Regions from separate parts of the Bacillus sp. PK3-067 genome, predicted to be linked through region 2. Evidence: riboswitches for the same ligand, from Rfam matches in the RefSeq annotation. Region 2 holds a riboswitch; each other region holds the start of a gene.
What was found. Region 2 has a riboswitch for lysine ahead of M1D73_RS08750 (aspartate kinase). Riboswitches for the same ligand answer to the same signal wherever they lie in the genome.

Region 1: it holds a riboswitch for lysine, as region 2 does, so the genes downstream of both, M1D73_RS15340 (amino acid permease) here and M1D73_RS08750 (aspartate kinase) in region 2, are expected to answer to the same signal.
Region 3: it holds a riboswitch for lysine, as region 2 does, so the genes downstream of both, lysA (diaminopimelate decarboxylase) here and M1D73_RS08750 (aspartate kinase) in region 2, are expected to answer to the same signal.

The regions. Positions count from the first base shown of each region.
Region 1 covers NZ_CP096490.1:2,969,208-2,973,996, forward strand. The annotation lists gene M1D73_RS15325 (VOC family protein) at 1-197, opposite strand, end outside; gene M1D73_RS15330 (sulfite exporter TauE/SafE family protein) at 296-1,306, shown strand; gene M1D73_RS15335 (GNAT family N-acetyltransferase) at 1,343-1,792, opposite strand; lysine riboswitch at 2,113-2,306, shown strand; gene M1D73_RS15340 (amino acid permease) at 2,419-3,885, shown strand; gene M1D73_RS15345 (iron-sulfur cluster biosynthesis family protein) at 4,000-4,305, shown strand; gene M1D73_RS15350 (DNA alkylation repair protein) at 4,339-4,789, shown strand, end outside.
Region 2 covers NZ_CP096490.1:1,669,554-1,674,342, reverse strand. The annotation lists gene M1D73_RS08765 (YndJ family protein) at 1-199, opposite strand, end outside; gene M1D73_RS08760 (DUF4166 domain-containing protein) at 205-816, opposite strand; gene M1D73_RS08755 (DoxX-like family protein) at 821-1,729, opposite strand; lysine riboswitch at 1,922-2,108, shown strand; gene M1D73_RS08750 (aspartate kinase) at 2,311-3,540, shown strand; gene M1D73_RS08745 (VOC family protein) at 3,770-4,222, shown strand; gene asnA (aspartate--ammonia ligase) at 4,281-4,789, opposite strand, start outside.
Region 3 covers NZ_CP096490.1:1,352,152-1,356,940, forward strand. The annotation lists gene pssA (CDP-diacylglycerol--serine O-phosphatidyltransferase) at 1-323, opposite strand, end outside; gene M1D73_RS07075 (LTA synthase family protein) at 512-2,398, opposite strand; gene M1D73_RS07080 (DUF3888 domain-containing protein) at 2,653-3,048, shown strand; lysine riboswitch at 3,138-3,319, shown strand; gene lysA (diaminopimelate decarboxylase) at 3,500-4,789, shown strand, end outside.

The DNA.
Region 1 (4,789 bases), 1.3 Mb from region 2:
GCTTCTTTCGCTTTTTCTTCATGCTGAACTACTAAAAATTCTATGTATGATAAGTCAAAATAACTTAAACTATTCCAAGTACCCCAAGTAGTATGCTCTCCGCCTAATACAGTATGAAATCCAAGCTCCTGCATTTGTTTTGCCGCTTCCTCCGGTGTATATTGCACTGCGTGAACGAGATGATCAAATGCTAACATATTCTTTCTCCCCTTTCTCTCCATCCTTTTATTGTATATTTTATTTTTCTTTCATTCAATTCAAAAACTTTAAAACCTAGTTGATTTATACGATTAATATGTATTATAATGAAACAAATTTAATTATTGCTGATTGGAAAAACCAAAGGCACTTTTCTCATACGGGAAAAGTGTCTTTTTCATTTATTATTACAGGGGGATTATTTATGCAGAAATTAATTGTCTTTGCTATTATTGGATTTTTCGCTCAACTGATCGATGGAGCACTCGGAATGGCGTATGGGGTAACGTCTACTTCACTATTATTAATGTTTGGTATTGCACCGGCTGTAGCTTCCGCATCGGTTCATTTAGCTGAAGTCGTTACAACTGCAGCTTCTGGCGCATCTCATATCAAATTTGGAAACGTTGATAAATATACAGTTTCCAGGCTTACATTACCTGGGGCAATCGGCGCATTTGTTGGGGCATGTTTTTTAAGCAATTTACCTGGTGATGTAATTAAACCGTACATTTCCGTATTTTTATTTACTTTAGGGGGTTATATTTTATTACGATTCATCATTCAAAAACAAATTGTCACTTCAAATAAGCGTATGTCTGCAAAACAACTTGTGCCGCTTGGTTTATTCGCTGGATTCGTTGATTCAACTGGTGGCGGTGGTTGGGGGCCGATTACGACACCTGTTCTTCTAGCAAGAGGAAATGAAGCTAGAAAAGTTATTGGATCTGTAGATACGAGTGAATTTCCTGTTTCACTCGCTGCAACAATCGGCTTCTTCATCTCACTTGGCTGGGAACAAGTAAGCTGGATTTGGGTATTTTCTCTCATGCTCGGTGGTATCGTAGCGGCACCAATCGCGGCATGGCTAGTTCGCATCGTTCCTTCTCATTTACTTGGCGTATTAGTTGGTGGTCTTATTATCTTTACAAACATTCGTACACTGCTTACTACATTTAAAGTGGATCCAACTATTATTTCACTTTCTTACGTTGCAGTTGGTCTTGTCGTTATTATTTCTATTTTCATTGCTGTTCGTAATCATTCCAATCGTCCTAATACGTCAACGGCTGAGTATCCGAATGATCAGAAGCAAATGCTACCATAACTATAAAAAATACCGCTCAATTTAGAGCGGTATTTTTTATTTTTCTATTTTCCAATTAATCATCATTTCTGTAGCATTTACTCTCTTCATATGTAACTTTTCTAAAACACGCATCGAACTATAATTATCTAGAAGTGTCTCTGCAATTATTGTTTCTACCTCACCTGTTTTGAAAGCCCAATCGATTAGTTCTTTTACAGCTTCTGTTGCATAGCCCTGATTCCAATATTTCTCAATGAATCCATAGCCAATTTCTACTGTTTGATTCTCGTTTGGTTTCCCTTTAAACCCAATATCACCTAAAACGCTATCATCTTCTTTTCGAAGAACATACCACGCCCCCCATGGTAATAAAGTTGCATCTTTTTTTACATTCTTTACATGCCCTACAATATGCGGGCCGCTATTGTATCCTTGCTCGTTAGCGACTTGAATCCTCTCTTCTGTACACGGCACTATATAGAGCCTTTCTGTTTCTAATTTCATTTTGATTTCCCCTTTTTGCTTAAACGTTACCCTAATTATAACAAATAATATGACTTTATTATGAATGTCGAATTATATTTTTCTGAATTTTCTTTTAATTTAGAGGGTTTTTCAATATTTTTTGCGAAACATTTGTATAACAATTTTTTCTTTGCTTATTGCTACATAATAGTAGGTTCGGGTGGAGTTTTGCAAGCGTTTCCTATACAATAACCGATATTTTTTGACTTTTCCTAACAAAATATCTTGCAATATATTCAGAAAGTCATTACAATTGCCATATATTAAAAATCTTAGCAATATATAAATCCTCATCAATCCGATGAGGTAGAGGTTGCGACTTTTAATAGTAAAACGGACGAGACACAGAGAATGTCAGCTGACTCCGTTTGAAAGGAAAAGTTGCCGAAGTTTATATTTCTTCTCTGGAAATATGAGCTGGGGCTGTCTCCGAAAGGAACAGAACTGTCACGTTTACAAAATTACCGTGTAAACGTGGGGTGCTATCTTAACGGAAGGGTATGATGGGGTGGTTATTTGTGAAACGTTCCGCCAAATTCCTTTGGCGGTTTTTTGTATTTTTCTCCCCCGCTCCTTCCTAACCTACAAGAAAAGGAGTGTTGAACATGAATAGCGCAACAAATCAATCTACCTCTAAAACGCAAACTACACAAGGACAAGGTGAATTAAAACGCGGATTAAAATCTCGTCACCTTACGATGATTTCTCTCGGTGGTACAATTGGTACCGGACTATTTCTTGCCAGTGGTGGTGTCATCCATACAGCTGGACCTGGTGGCGCATTAATTGCATACGCCGCAATTGGAATTATGGTTTATTTTTTAATGACAAGCTTAGCTGAACTTGCAGCTTACATGCCTGTTACTGGATCTTTTAGTACGTATGCAACAAAATTTGTTGATCCATCACTTGGCTTTGCACTTGGATGGAACTATTGGTATAACTGGGCAATTACGATTGCTGCTGAACTTGCAGCCGTAACATTAATTATGAAATTTTGGTTCCCAGATACCCCTTCTCTTATTTGGAGCGGATTATGTTTAGCTATTATTTTCCTTTTAAACTATTTATCTGTTAAAGGGTTTGGTGAATCTGAATATTGGTTCGCACTTATTAAAGTAGTTACGATTATTATCTTTTTAATTGTTGGTTTCATGATGATTTTTGGAATTATGGGCGGTGAAACGGTTGGATTTAAAAACTTCACTGTTGCAGATGCACCATTTAACGGCGGTATCATGGCAATTATCGGTGTGTTTATGGCAGCTGGTTTCTCATTCCAAGGTACTGAACTATTAGGAGTAGCTGCTGGTGAAACTTCTGATCCAGAGCGTAATATTCCGAAAGCGATTCGTTCAATCTTTTGGCGTATTCTTTTATTCTATATCCTTGCAATTCTCGTTATCGGTTTATTAATTCCTTATACAACTGAAAGCCTTGCTGCAAGTGATGTTACAGTAAGTCCGTTTACACTTATTTTTGAAAAAGCGGGCGTTGCCTTTGCTGCTTCTGTTATGTACGCTGTTATTTTAACGGCAGTACTATCTGCTGGTAACTCTGGTATGTATGCATCAACTCGTATGCTTTGGGATTTAGCTCGCCAAGGAAAAGCACCAAAGTTTCTTGGTAAATTAGATAGCCGCGGTGTACCTGTTAACGCATTAATCGTAACATCAATTGTCGGTAGTATCGCTTTCATTGCTTCTTTATTCGGTGACGGTGTTGTATACATTTGGTTATTAAATGCATCAGGAATGTCTGGCTTTATCGCTTGGGTCGGCATTGCAATTAGTCATTACCGTTTCCGTAAAGCATATATTGCACAAGGAAAAGATTTGAAAGACTTACCATATAGAGCAAAATGGTTCCCATTTGGTCCAATCTTCGCATTTACACTTTGTATCATCGTAATTTTAGGACAAAACTACGGCGCATTTATGGGTGAATCAATCGATTGGAATGGCGTACTCGTTTCTTACATCGGTTTACCACTCTTCTTAGTACTATGGTTAGGATATAAATTTACGAAAAAAACAAAAGTGATTCCACTTGATAAATGTGAACTAAAATAAAGTGAAACGAGCAAACAAATTTGTTTGCTCGTTTTTTGTTGCAAACCTCTTTCCTTCCCTATTGCTCCTGTTTTTGCCATAATAGAAGAAATATAAATAAAAGGTTGGGATACAATGAACATTCGCATTACTGATGAAGCAAAAGCAGCTATACATAGATTAGAACGTGAAGACAAAAAGATCATTCGCATTAGAGGAACAATGACAAACTCTTGTAGTATTTTCGTTGATGTCGATTTAATTTGGGATACATTTAACGCAGATGATGTTGTATATGAAGATGCGGAGCTTATCGTACAAATGGATTCATTTACGAAAGACTACACTGGTGATACAGTGAAGCTTGACTATAAGACGACAGGTTTTAGTATTACGACTCCGAGTGAGACTTTGGTTTATGGATTGTCGATTAAAAAATAAAAATTGTTTTCATTTGACCACCGAGGTGAAAAAATGGGTAAATATGTTCCGTTAAAATTTTTATTTAATGAAGAATTAGCAGAAAAAATAGCTGATTCTATTTGTAAACACGATCCTTGTTTCTCTAAAAGCATCTTTGTAGATTCTGTAGCTTGTAAAGTTGAAAATTTAGAGTTAAAACAGCGTATTGAAGTAATTGCAGATGAATTACACAATGCTTTACAAAAAGATTTTAATGCCGCAATACATATATTACTGAAAACATTAGGACCAGAAAATACAACCGGAGTAGGCACATTTACAAATGGATATATGTACATGCCTGTTGCAAAATACGTTGAAAAATATGGGCTTAACGATTTTAAAATCTCGTTTAATGCAATGTATGAAATAACGAAAAGGAATACTGCTGAATATGCCATTCGGCCCTTTCTTGAAACATACCATGAAGATACACTAAACATATTACAACAGTGGATTCATG
Region 2 (4,789 bases):
CGATTGGATATAAAAACGATACGAATTTATAAAATAATAAATACGATCCATCTCTTTTTCTTTTATCAATAATACAAAGTGACATTGGTATAAATAATAAAACAGATAATAATATAATTGCTTCAACAGGATTTATATTCAACCACTCATATATTAGAAAAACAACATAACAAGCAAGCCCAAATATTATATTTTTCATATCGTTTATTTCCTTTCCACAAATGTTCCCTTATATGAAAAAAGCGAGCCAATTAACGGGTTTCGTACTTGTACATGAATTCGAAAACACTGTAGTGTTGCATCATAACTTTCAACAATTTTTGCTTCACCATACAAAAATTTTGGTAACGGCATTTTTCTTCCAAACATATAAAACCATTGTTTCTTTGAAGAAATATGCATTGCCCCTAACTCATCGATATGAAAATGCAGTGTAGAAACGAGTAAATGTGGTTCGCCAAAATAATCTACAATTTCATTTTCGTTTCCATCCAATTGCATAACTGCATTAAAATATCTTTTCTTATTATGAAAATAAAAAGTACGGTTCCACCTTACTAATTCTTGTCCATATTCATCTCGCTCAGCTATGTTTTGTATCGTAAATGGAATTTCCTCTCCTCGTTCCGAGAAAAACATTCGAAACTTCGATGCAATTTTTAATATAAATTTCACGAAAAAAGAGCCACCGTAAATTTCATCCATCTTTCCTTCACCTGTAAAACTATTCTCTTCTGTAATCGCATAACGCTTCTGCAATTCAGGATGAAGATTTTTATAGGTATCCCCTAATAATCGTTCATATATATTAACCATACACTTATCCCTTTCTCGCCCTATTGCAATTTTTCGCTCTTGGTAAATCGCAACTATTTATATAACCGACAATTGATAACCCCATTAGAAGAACATTTAATGTAATCGGATTAAACGGCTCTGTAAAGCTTGCAATATTCGTAAATCCTGCCGCTAATGTTAAAACTAGTAATACAATAATATGCAGTATAAATAATTTTCGTTTTGTTATTGGCAACAGCCATACAACACCGAAAATTATTTCTAACACCCCAATTATTTTAAGTATATATACACTATTTTCATTTGAACCGATTAATACAGAAAGCATCTTTACTTCTTCTAAATGAGTAAAAAGTAGTTTTGGCACTATCCCTTGATATATCCATACAAAAGCAAATAAAAAACATACGAGCCAATACGTCATTGTTCTTCTAATTAGTAACCTAGGATGAAGCCCCTTTTCTAACCATAATTTTAAGGCATCAAAACTCCAAGCAGTCGCCCAACCTAATAACGGACGAAAAATATAGGAATCTATCACATTTCCTATACGACCAAATCTTGTATCATAATCATATTGTGTCTCAAAATGGATGTATTCTTTATTCGGCGTATACTTCCAATAACCACGTCCTATTTGAATAAGAGATAATGTATTATCCGTCCAAAATTTTAAAGAGGAAATTCTTTCACCAGTTTCTTTTCTTATTTCACCTATTGATTCCCCTTCTCCAGCTATTTCAAACCCAAATCCAATCTTTGTTTTATACAAAAACTTCTGTGGTTCTCCTTCTTTTTTCTCTAAATACGAAATTTCAGTAAAGCGAGCATCCCACTCTGTATGTATATCTGGTTCTTGCGTATATTCCCATAATTTTCCCATCGTCGTGTTCATTTTTGTCGCAACATAAATAGGCTGTTTCCTTTTCATTCTCCCACCTCCTATGCACTATAAGTTTAATGTACATGCAATGAATTTATTTTGCTACATTTTTCACAAACTTCCTCAGAAAAAAGAAAGAATTTTTAAAATATATATAAAACACTTGATTCCCCGAAAAATTTAAATTATTATAAAACAAATGTTACCAACAACTTCATAAATCAAACACTCTCGCCTAAAACGTGAGATAGAGGTTGCGATACTTATAAGTATTCTAATGGAGACACAGAGATGTCTATGAACTTAGATGAAAGGAAGTATTGCCGAAATTGATAAGTTTCTCTGCATTTATCAATTGGGGCTGTTTTCGAATAGAAACAGAACTGTCATATGTACAGACGTGTACGTATGAAGAGCTATCTACAAAAAAGAGATATCATTTTTTATGATATTCCTTTTTTGGCGGTTTTTTTATTAGCTCCGTTTTCTGTTTCCCTTTTCCTGTAACAGCACCATCCTCACTTATTTGAGATGGTGTTTTTTGTTTGTCTTTCTGGTAACTACAGGAGTATTGGGATTTATATATTTCCTAATCTATTCTTAAAAATAGACGAAAGAAGGAATCTGTAATGGAAACAATTGTTCAAAAATTCGGTGGCACTTCTGTCGGAAGCGTCGAACGCATTCAACATGTAGCAAATTTAATTATTGAAGAATATGAACGAGGTCATAGCATTGTCTCTGTCGTTTCAGCAATGGGAAAAAGCACAGATGAACTTGTCGCACTCGCTAACGCTATCACAGAAAATCCAAGTAAACGTGAAATGGATATGCTTCTATCTACAGGAGAACAAGTAACTATTTCATTATTAACAATGGCACTGCAAGCAAAAGGCTATCATGCAATTTCATTAACAGGGTGGCAAGCAGGTATTACGACAGAATCTGTACATAGTAGTGCACGGATTACTGACATTCATACAGATCGTATTCAATCTTATCTTGCTGAAGGTACGATTGTTATTGTAGCTGGTTTCCAAGGAGTCAGTGAAGATTTTGAAATTACAACGCTTGGACGAGGCGGTTCTGATACAACTGCTGTCGCATTAGCTGCTGCACTAAACGCAAAAAAATGTGATATTTACACAGATGTGACCGGCGTATATACGACGGATCCACGAGTTGTAAAAGATGCTTATAAATTAGATGAAATTTCTTATGACGAAATGTTAGAACTTGCAAACCTCGGTGCTGGTGTATTACACCCGCGTGCTGTTGAGTTTGCTAAAAATCATAATGTCATTTTAGAAGTTCGCTCAAGTATGGAACAAGAAAACGGAACAATTGTAAAAGGAGAATGTAACATGGAACAACAATCAATCGTTAAAGGTATTGCATTTGAAGATAATATTACACGCATCACAGTGAAAGGATTAGAACAAGGTTCACTTTCAACTGTTTTCTCTACATTAGCAGCGGCACATATTAATGTAGATATCATCATTCAAAGTATTACAAATGAAGGAACTGTTCATCTCTCCTTCTCCATCCATTCTAATGATTTAAGAGAAACATTAGAAGTATTGGAACAAAATCAAGAGGCACTTCACTATGAAGCAGTAGAATATGAAAATCATTTAGCAAAAGTATCAATCGTAGGATCTGGCATGGTATCTAACCCAGGTGTCGCTGCAAATATGTTCACTACTTTAAAAGAAGAAGATATTCATATTAAAATGGTAAGTACATCAGAAATTAAAGTGTCTGTCGTTATTGACCGCCTTCATTTAGTAACAGGCGTTGAGGCGCTGCATCAATCATTTATGGCGAAAATTGAGCCTTTCGTGCAAATGAGCTAATTTGATATGTTTAGTAACGCTTATAAAAAAAACATATTAATCTACTTCCTTCCTATTAATTAAAAAGCTATTCGTTAACAAGATGCTATATGATATATTAAAAAACACCTTGTCACATTTTCCTATACTGTGACAAGGTGTTTTTGACTGAAAGGAATTTGTAACTACTTAGTAGTATAATTATGAGGATAATTAAATAATAAACTTTTATACATAAGGAGATAAGACTATGGCAAACAACAAATTACTACGAATGGACAATGTCAGCATCGTTGTAGAATCCCTTGATAACGCAATCTCTTTCTTTGAGGAGATTGGCTTGAATCTCGAAGGTCGAGCAAATGTCGAAGGTGAATGGGCTGGTCGCGTAACTGGACTCGGTTCTCAGTGCGTAGAGATTGCTATGATGGTCACTCCAGATGGCCACAGCCGAATTGAACTTTCGCGATTTCTCACCCCTCCTACTATAGCAGATCACCGAACAGCTCCTGTAAACGCCCTCGGTTATCTACGCGTCATGTTCACTGTCGAGGATATTGACGAAATGGTATCGAGACTCACTAAGCATGGTGCAGAGCTCGTTGGCGAAGTAGTTCAGTACGAGAACTCGTATCGTCTCTGCTACATTCGTGGAGTCGAAGGAATTTTAATCGGTTTAGCAGAAGAACTCGGTAATAAATAAGTAATGTTTTATAAAAAAGAGGGAATAGCTCTATATTTAAGCTATTCCCTTACTTCTATTAAAACAGATGAATGTTTTCTTTCTTGCAAGCTTCACGTAAATCGTCAGGCCATACAGAAGATTGAACTTCACCGATATGTGCTTTACGTAAGAAGTACATGCACATTCTTGATTGTCCAATGCCACCGCCGATTGTTAATGGTAGTACGTCTTCTAGTATACCTTTATGGAAATCATACTCACGTTTGAAGTCTTCACCAGTTTTCGTTAACTGCTCATCAAGTGATTTACTATCAACACGAATTCCCATTGATGATAACTCAAATGAAGATTGTAGTACTGGGTGCCAGAATAAAATGTCACCGTTTAATTTCCAATCGTCATAATCAGCTGCGCGTCCGTCATGCTTTTCACCTGAACGAAGTGCATCACCAATTCCGATAATGAAGACTGCACCGTGTTCTTTTGCAATTGCATGTTCACGATCTTTCGGTGTTAATTCTGGATATTTATCTTCTAATTCTTGAGAAGTAACGAAAACAATTTCTTCCGGTAAATACTTTCCAA
Region 3 (4,789 bases), 320 kb from region 2:
AAACGATATGCTCCGAAAAGAGGGAATAATCCCGCTATGTATAATCCGATGATTCCGTAGTTTGAGAAAGATGTGTAATACATTAAAACAGCTGGTGCTGCACCAAATGTTACGACATCTGCAAGCGAGTCGAGCTCTTTTCCCATTTGTGAATCAACACGTAATAAACGAGCAACACGACCATCAAGACTATCTAACATCATCCCGATAAGTACTAAAATAGCAGCTGATTTATAATATCCTAAAGATGCATAGCCGATTGATAAAAATCCGCTATATAAATTTCCGAGCGTAAATAAGTTTGGAATAGCTGCTCTATACAAAATCTGATCCCTTGCTTTCTGTAATAAATTCTTAATTAGTGTATGAAAGTTTACTTATTTTATCATACCATAAATTTATTCCTCATACGAAAGAAATTACCAATTTGTGAAAGATTTCATAGAAGGATGGTTCCAAAATTAAGTGAAAATAAAAAGAGGAAGCAACTTGTATGAAGTTGCTTCCTTTACTATTCAAATTTCGTTGTCATCGTTCCGGTTTTATATCGATTATTAGGATCGAAGCGTAATAAATCTCCATAAATTAATTTATCGGAGAGTTTTAATTCTGTTTTTGCTTTTTCAATATACGGCTGACATAACGTCATGTCAGCTTCTTCACCCGTACTTCTTTTGTAGCACATATTTTTTGTATAAACATACTCTTCAGAAACAAAGCTACCATCACGCATTACCATAAGCGGGTCTTTCTCTTTAATAAATAAGTCAGTTCCAAATTCAACGGATTTATTTGTTTTAATACCAAGTAAATGAAGGAGCGTTGGCTTAATATCAATTTGACCGGATACTTTAGAAACAACTTTTCCTTCTTGGCCAGGCACATGAATAATAAGAGGGACTCGTTGTAATTGCATAGAATCGAATGGTGTAATAGTATCTTTTCCTAGGAACTGTGCCATAGCTGCGTTATGGTTTTCGGAAATACCGTAATGATCACCATAAATGACAATAACGGAATTATCATATAATCCTTCTTCTTTTAATTGTTGAATAAATAATTTAAGAGCTTCATCTGTGTAACGAACAGTTGGGAAGTAGCGGTTTACAACACCACTTTCCGAGTTGAATTCATCAACATATTGATCTTCCGGATTTAGAAGAAACGGAAAATGATTTGTTAATGTAATAAATTTTGTATAGAACGGTTGCGGTAAAGATTTTAACTTTGGAATAGATTGTTCAAAGAACTCTTTATCTTTTAATCCCCAACCGACAGACATTTGCTCCGTTCCTGCGTAATCATTTAAATTAAAATAACGATCATATCCAAGCGCAGGATACATTACATCCCGATTCCAAAACGTTTTATCGTTTGAATGGAAGACGGCAGAAGAATATCCGTATTTCTTTAATTGTTCTGGTGTCGCTGTGTATTCATTTGTTGCATGAGTAAAGAATACAGAACCACGATCTAGCGGATAAAGTGAGTTTTCAACGATAAATTCAGCATCAGAAGTTTTGCCTTGTCCAGTTTGATGATAGAAGTTATCGAAATAGAAACTATCCTTAATAAATTCATTTAAAAATGGTGTAATTTCTTTTCCATTTATTTTTTTATTAATAACAAAGTTTTGTGTAGATTCCATTGAAATTAAAATTACATTTTTACCTTTTGCAGCTCCAAATAAGTTTTTATCAACTTGTTTGTCTTTTGAGTCTGTATAGTTTTTAATTTCAGAAAACCCATCCCCACTTGCAAATACACGCTCAGCTGAAGACTTGGATTGAAGCGTAATATCAAATAGATGGTATGTGTATAAACCTAAATTCTTCACGACAGTTTGACGGTCAAATGAGCGCGAGAACATTTGTGGTTTATAAATAACTGATACAACAATTTGTAGTGCTAATAAAGCTGTTACACCGCTAAAGAAAGTTCGCTTCTCTGAGCGGGAAAGTGGTGTTTTGTCGCCAAATGATGGGAATTTACGTGAAATAAACATTAAAATAATTGCATCTGCAAATAAAAGTAATGTTTTGTACGTAAAGAGTTCTTTTATACTTGTCCCTAAATCAGCCATATTGTTTGTTTGGAATAAAACCGGGAAAGTAACGAAATCGTTATAGAACCCATAAAACATTGCGTTTCCAAATAAAATAAATGACAGTATAAAACTGATTCCAATTGTAATTCGGTTTCGGTGCTTAGATGCAAGTAAAGCTAAGCCGAAAAATAAAAGTAACGCAGCTAGTGGATTGATAAAAAGCATGAATTCTTCAAAGAAATTATCAATTTTAATATCAAATGCTAGCTTGTACACAATATATGTTTTAATCCATAGTAAAACGACTGCAACGAGTGCAAATCGCAGTTTTGGAAACAGATGTTGTAGCATAATATACTCCTCTCCTAAAAAGCATGACAGTTCTTGTGAGTCAGTTTGCTTAACGACTCATTTTATATATACGAACAGTCCTTTGTTATTATGATTATTATACTATGAGTATCATTATACGAAAATAAAAGAAGGTTGTGGGCTTTTTTATAATAATCGAGTAGAAAAAGAGTGGTGGGAGACAATAAAACAGAATTTCTATGTATGATAATTATCGTACGCAGAAAGAATCGCGTGATAATACGGAGGTTATAATGCGAAAATTATTATATTTTATAGCATGCAGTAGTGTTATACTTTTTACTTCACCGAGTGTGTCGGTAGCCCAATATGATGCACCTCTTATGGAAGATGCACTTTATTCTGTTTTATTTCCAAAAATAAATAAAGCAATTGAAAAACAATATGGAAGTTTGAAACCTTATCAATGTCCTAAAATTATTAGTTTAAAAAAAGTGTATAGCGGTACATATTTATTTCAAGCAAGTATTGAAGTGACAAAGTATGAACGTGTTGCTGGGAAAATTGCTCCACCATTTGAGAAGGTAACGATTACATTTAATAACGAAGAAGGCGAATGGGAAGTGACAAAGATTTCAGTAAAGCGCTTACCAAATGATACGAAACTAAACTGTGAAAAAACAATATAAAAAATTGTTTGACAAATAAAATGGTCCTTTGGTATTGTTAATAGCAACAATTAGATGTTTGAAAATTAAATAGACTTACCTCATCTACTCTCAAAGGTAGAGGCCGCGATAGGAAAGAGTAAGCTATGGGAGATTTAATGGAATCTGTGATCATAGGTTGAAAGGGACTATTGCCGAAATATAAGAATAACCATCTTATTCATATATTGGGACTGCATTGAATAAATGTAGTACTGTCATAAGATTTATTTTATGGAGAGCTATTTGGAGATGTTGATGCGGTTTCTTATTTTGAGGAGATAACAACTCGTTTATTTTTTCAATATATATTTTTCCTAATAAGAAACGCGTGTGAACATTGTTCCGCGCGTTTTTTGTCTATCTAAAAGCGTGCTGCAATGAATAGAAGATTGGGGTTATGAGTTTTAGAGGAAATAAGGGAGGAATTTAAATGTATTTACACGGCACAAGCCGAATTAATGGGCAAGGACACTTAGAAATTGGAGGGTGCGATACGACGCAGCTAGCAAAGCAATACGGAACACCACTTTATGTATACGATGAAGAGTCTATTCGAGGAAAATGCCGAGCATTTCATCGTGCTTTTAAAGAAAGTGGTTTCTCTTATCAAGTAGCATATGCAAGCAAGGCGTTCTTGTGCATGGAGATGTGCCGAGTAGCTCGTGAAGAGAATATGTCATTAGACGTTGTTTCTGGGGGAGAATTATATACTGCGCTCCAAGCAGGATTTCCGGCATCACGTATTCATTTTCATGGAAATAATAAAACAGAAGAAGAAATAGTGATGGCTCTTCAGGCGAATATCGGTTGTTTTGTCGTAGATAATTTCTTTGAATTAGAAGTTTTACACGATTTAGCGATGCAACATGGGAAATTTGTGAACATATTAATTCGTGTAACGCCTGGAGTAGAGGCGCACACACATGAATATATTACAACAGGTCAGGATGATTCGAAATTTGGATTTGGTGTTTCAAATGGTCAAGCAATGCAGGCAATTGGATTGGCTTTACAAAAATCCAATTATAATGTGCTAGGGATCCATTCACATATTGGGTCGCAAATATTTGAAACAGCTGGTTTTGTTCGAGCAATTGAAGTTCTTCGCCAATTTTTAGAAGAAGTGAGAGAGCAAACAAACTATGTAGTAAAAGTGTTAAATGTAGGCGGGGGATTTGGAATACGTTACACAGAGTCAGATACACCATTAACTCTTGAGACATATGTGCGAGCTGTAACAAGTGCAGTGAGAGAACAATTTACTGTATGTGAATATCCATTGCCAGAAATATGGATTGAGCCAGGCCGTAGCATTGTAGGTGATGCTGGGACAACAATTTATACAGTTGGATCTGTGAAAGATATTCCTGGTATTCGGAAATATGTATCAGTCGATGGTGGAATGACAGATAATTTAAGACCTGCTTTATATAATGCGCGTTATGAAGCGATGTTAGCGAATCGAGCGAATGATGAGAATGAGGAACTCGTTTCGATTGCCGGGAAATGCTGTGAGAGTGGAGACATGTTGATTTGGGATATTCATTTACCGAAAGTCGCTGCTTCTGATTTACTAGCAGTTTCCTGTACAGGAGCATACGGGTACTCGATGGCGAATAATTACAATCGGATTCGAAGACCAGCCGTTGTCTTTGCAAAAGGCGGAACATCGCAAGTAGTTGTGGAACGCGAAACATATGAAAATATTATTGGGAACGAT